2 regions of the Paenibacillus sp. FSL H8-0261 genome follow, and region 2 is predicted to be linked to the other one. Evidence: a T-box and tRNA genes for the amino acid it is inferred to sense, from the RefSeq annotation. Region 2 holds a T-box; the other holds one or more tRNA genes.
The links. The T-box of region 2 lies ahead of tyrS (tyrosine--tRNA ligase). A T-box ahead of a tRNA ligase gene usually reads a tRNA of that ligase, here a tRNA-Tyr.

Region 1: it encodes a tRNA-Tyr, which carries the amino acid that the T-box ahead of tyrS (tyrosine--tRNA ligase) is inferred to sense. The anticodon was not compared.

Annotation. Positions count from the first base shown of each region.
Region 1 is NZ_CP150297.1:145,125-147,572, forward strand. It holds rRNA gene MHI27_RS00685 (23S ribosomal RNA) at 1-530, shown strand, start outside; tRNA gene MHI27_RS00690 (tRNA-Ser) at 613-704, shown strand; tRNA gene MHI27_RS00695 (tRNA-Met) at 735-811, shown strand; tRNA gene MHI27_RS00700 (tRNA-Val) at 820-895, shown strand; tRNA gene MHI27_RS00705 (tRNA-Thr) at 929-1,004, shown strand; tRNA gene MHI27_RS00710 (tRNA-Asp) at 1,018-1,095, shown strand; tRNA gene MHI27_RS00715 (tRNA-Phe) at 1,162-1,234, shown strand; tRNA gene MHI27_RS00720 (tRNA-Tyr) at 1,244-1,329, shown strand; tRNA gene MHI27_RS00725 (tRNA-Lys) at 1,335-1,407, shown strand; gene MHI27_RS00730 (CdaR family transcriptional regulator) at 1,557-2,448, shown strand, end outside.
Region 2 is NZ_CP150297.1:4,007,480-4,009,927, reverse strand. It holds gene MHI27_RS17780 (acetamidase/formamidase family protein) at 1-111, shown strand, start outside; gene MHI27_RS17775 (Lrp/AsnC family transcriptional regulator) at 188-634, opposite strand; T-box leader at 786-1,016, shown strand; gene tyrS (tyrosine--tRNA ligase) at 1,156-2,415, shown strand.

The DNA.
Region 1 (2,448 bases), 3.0 Mb from region 2:
GTCGAGCAGGGACGAAAGTCGGACTTAGTGATCCGGTGGTACCGCATGGAAGGGCCATCGCTCAACGGATAAAAGCTACCCTGGGGATAACAGGCTTATCTCCCCCAAGAGTCCACATCGACGGGGAGGTTTGGCACCTCGATGTCGGCTCATCGCATCCTGGGGCTGAAGTAGGTCCCAAGGGTTGGGCTGTTCGCCCATTAAAGCGGTACGCGAGCTGGGTTCAGAACGTCGTGAGACAGTTCGGTCCCTATCTGTCGTGGGCGCAGGAAATTTGAGAGGAGCTGTCCTTAGTACGAGAGGACCGGGATGGACGTACCGCTGGTGCACCAGTTGTTTCGCCAGAAGCATGGCTGGGTAGCTACGTACGGACGGGATAAGCGCTGAAAGCATCTAAGCGTGAAGCCCCCCTCAAGATGAGATTTCCCAATTAGTAAGACCCCTTGAAGACGACGAGGTAGATAGGTTGGAGGTGGAAGTGCAGTAATGCATGGAGCTGACCAATACTAATCGGTCGAGGGCTTATCCTATACTTAAAATGCAAATTCAATTCGGATTCAGTTTTCAGGGAGTCAAATTCCTGTTTGGATTGCTGTGGTACTGATATCGTTTGGAGAGATACCCAAGTGGCTATAAGGGGACCCTCTGCTAAGGGGTTAGACTGCGTAAGCGGTGCGTGGGTTCGAATCCCACTCTCTCCGCCATTTTCAATCCATAGCATTTCTAATTATTGTGGCGGTGTAGCTCAGCTGGCTAGAGCGTACGGTTCATACCCGTGAGGTCGGGGGTTCGATCCCCTTCGCCGCTACCATAATACCTGGAGGCTTAGCTCAGCTGGGAGAGCATCTGCCTTACAAGCAGAGGGTCGGGGGTTCGATCCCCTCAGCCTCCACCATTATTACTTTTTTAGAATTACTTTTTACACCGTGCCGGTGTAGCTCAACTGGTAGAGCAACTGACTTGTAATCAGTAGGTTGGGGGTTCAAGTCCTCTCGCCGGCACCATTATTATCAATGCGGAACCGTGGTGTAGTTGGCCTAACATGCCTGCCTGTCACGCAGGAGATCGCGAGTTCGAATCTCGTCGGTTCCGCCATTTTTTTCCACAAGACTAGGGTGGGAAGTTTAATGCTACCACTTTATTTTTATGTCAATTTAATATGGCTCGATAGCTCAGTCGGTAGAGCAGAGGACTGAAAATCCTCGTGTCGGCGGTTCGAATCCGTCTCGAGCCACTTTTCCCTGGGGGATTAGCGAAGTGGCCAAACGCATCAGACTGTAAATCTGCTCACGTACGTGTTCGGTGGTTCGAATCCATCATCCCCCACCATTTATGAGCCATTAGCTCAGTTGGTAGAGCACCTGACTTTTAATCAGGGTGTCGAAGGTTCGAGTCCTTCATGGCTCATCCCAAACAGAAAGTCATCACCTTATGGTGGTGGCTTTTTTTGTGTTTTATGGTTGTATTATAGTAGCGCGCTACTGTAGCGATTAACATAATATAAGAGAATATGCTAAAATAGGCGAAAAGAGCAAAAGTGGTGGAGCATGGTGACTATGGATAGTGAGACATTGCGGAAAAAATTAGAGCAGCTCACCGGAAAGAGAACCGGAATCAAGCAGTTAGGGAGGCAGCATTCAGCTTCTCTTTTTAGCATGGGATTAGAAGGACAGGATCAGCTGGTAATCCATGAGGGTCATCTCTGGGCACCTTTGTATGAGAGTGACGGACGTATAACCGCTGTCTGGGTAGAAATGGAGGGGCTCACCTCTCTGGAAGTACAACTGGTCAACTATGCAGTTCGAAATTTTGCTATTGCACTTAAAGCTACAGGGCTTAGAGAAGAAGGTGAAGTGGAGGCGCGGCAGCTTGGCGCTTGGTTGAACACGGAGCTAGAGCAAGAGAAGAATGACACTGAAATTCCCGATGAGATCACCCTAAAGGGACGTCTGTTCGGAGATATGATTCCATTCCTCCTAAGTAGTGAGATTGCTCATAGTCCACAGATCTCTTATCGTTCACTGATGAAATTATTGCGTAGCTATTTTGAGAACGAAATTCTGCTTATTCCCCTTCAAGAGAAGGAATGGTTAATTTTAGCTCGTAAAGAATTACTTACGGGCGGGGATGATAAGGATGATGAAGAAGAGAGTGTAGATGATCTTCTAGCACAGACTAGTATGGGGTTACATGAGCTGATAGCTAGTGAATGGGTAGGGGTATTCCATTTGGCAGTAGCTCCGGCTATAGTCCCTGTTAAGGGATTGACTGGATCTGTAGCTTTGCTCAGGGAGACGATTGTACTCGGTCGTATTTTTCAAGTAGGAGAGTATATTCATTTACCTTGGGAACTGCATTTGGAACGTCTGGTTAACAGCATTCCTGATGTACGCCGCAAACAGTTGCTTGGACAAATTGGTGACTACTCCTCTGTACTATCAGATAAAG
Region 2 (2,448 bases):
AATGGAGAGATCGTTAAGCTCGTTGTTCCAATAGAAGTTGTAAAAGAGAAGGTTCAGGTCAGCGAATATTTCGCGAAATTTTATAAAGCTAAGTTATCTAAAACAGAGTAGGTTGAATTAGCAATCATTTCATAAACATAATAAGATCCAAACGAGAGAAGAACCGTCTTAAAGTCGGTTCTTTTTTTTATATATTTAGACCATCCTGATTTTTGTGGCGTTTTAATAAGATTTGGTTTTCTACACGGACTAGACCATCCAGACAGTAGATGGATTCATGCATAAACCGTTCCATCTCTTCAAGGTTCTCAACTAGAATGTGAATGTGAAGAATGCACGGCCCTGTCATTTCATAAAGTACGGCTACGCGTTCATTTTCTTTTAGGACTCTGACAATATGATTTAAATGGGCAGGCTCCACTTCAAGCTCTAGATACGCCGAAATTTTCTTTCCTAATTTTTCTGCGTTGATGACGATTGAGAATTGCTCAATAATTCCTTGATTGACGAGCCGATCAATACGATCCTTAACCGCGACACTTGATAAATTAACTTCTTTAGCTAGATCGGTGTAGGAAATTCTGCTGTTTTGAGTTAGGCGTTCTAAAATATGATTATCGATTGGATCAAGCATACGGAGTCGTTCACCTCTTTTTTCGTAATTGTAACAGAAAAAAATAGGTAATGCCTAGTAGTGCGTCACAGCAGGAGTGTGTCTCAGCATTCTCAGCTTAAGATGTTGACATTGAAGAATTATTTCACTATACTGGCTGTAATCTTATATACGATATACGTTGAAGAAGCCCAGTAGTAGCTTAGTCCCTGTTTCAGAAAGCCGGGGGTTGATGAAACCCGGTACACACTAAGAGTACGAATTACACTTTGGAGTATCTCGGCTAACACCGAGCGGAATGGCGAACGATATCTCGTCACGAGTGGCATCAATGCTGTGTTTTAGCATTAGCGTTTCATTGGTGCAATCTGGGTGGTAACACGGTTATTCAATCGTCCCTATGTCTACAATAGACAAGGGGACGATTTTTTTGTTTTTAAATATAAGGATTTATAAGTTTCTCTTCATCAACTATCCTTATATTCGCTTGGCGGACTGATGATTCGTTATAGGATATCTACTAATTTAAGGGGTGTTAGGCAATGAATATTATCGATGAACTAGAATGGCGCGATGCCATCAATCAACAAACCGATGCCGAAGGGCTTAGAGAATTGACCAACCAGAAATCCGTTTCGGTGTACTGCGGTGTAGACCCGACGGGTGACAGTATGCATATTGGTCACTTGATTCCGTTCATGGTACTCAAAAGATTCCAGCTTGCAGGACATCGTCCGGTTATGCTAATTGGCGGTGCTACAGGTACGATAGGTGATCCAAGTGGACGACAATCCGAGCGTTCATTGCAGACACTGGAGCAAATCCAAGCTAACGTAGATGCGCTTACCGCACAAATGAAAAAACTGTTCGTTACTGATGGCGACAATCAAATTCGTATGGTGAATAACTATGATTGGACGCATAAAATCAATGTGATCGAATTTTTGCGTGACTATGGTAAGAACTTCAGCATCAATTCGATGCTTGCCAAAGATGTTGTAGCGAGCAGATTGGACAGCGGAATTTCCTTTACTGAATTCTCTTACCAAATCCTGCAATCCCTAGATTACCTGCATCTGTACCAGCATGAAGATGTGCAGCTGCAAATTGGTGGCTCCGATCAATGGGGCAACATTACAAGTGGTCTGGATCTGATCCGTAGAAAAGAAGGACCTGAAGCAAAAGCATTCGGTCTAACGATCCCGCTTATGTTGAAAGCTGATGGAACAAAATTCGGTAAATCAGCTGGAGGAGCAATCTGGCTCGATCCAAACAAAACGACTGCGTTTGAGTTCTACCAGTTCTGGGCGAACACTGATGACCGTGATGTTGTGAAATACTTGAAGTACTTTACATTCCTATCTAAAGAGCAAATTGATGCACTTGCGGAAAAAGTTCAGACTGAACCGCATAAACGCGAAGCACAAAAAACACTTGCTGAAGAAATGACCAGATTCGTGCATGGTGAAGAATTGCTGGAGCAGGCTAAACGTATTACTGCTGCTCTGTTCAGTGGAGATATCAAATCCCTAACTGCTGATGAGATCGAGCAAGGCTTCAAGGAAATGCCGACCTACGAAACTACACTGGAATCTAAAAATATCGTAGAGTGGTTGGTTGATCTCGGTATCGAGCCGTCTAAGCGTCAAGCACGTGAGGATATCACCAAAGGAGCAATCTCCATGAATGGTGAGAAAGTTAGCGACGTAGCACTGGAAGTTACAGCTAGCGAAGCTATCGGCGGCCGGTTTATCATTATCCGTAAGGGTAAGAAAAACTACAGCTTGGTGAAATTGTCCTAAAAATAAGAGCCTTCCTTATGAATAAGGGAGGTT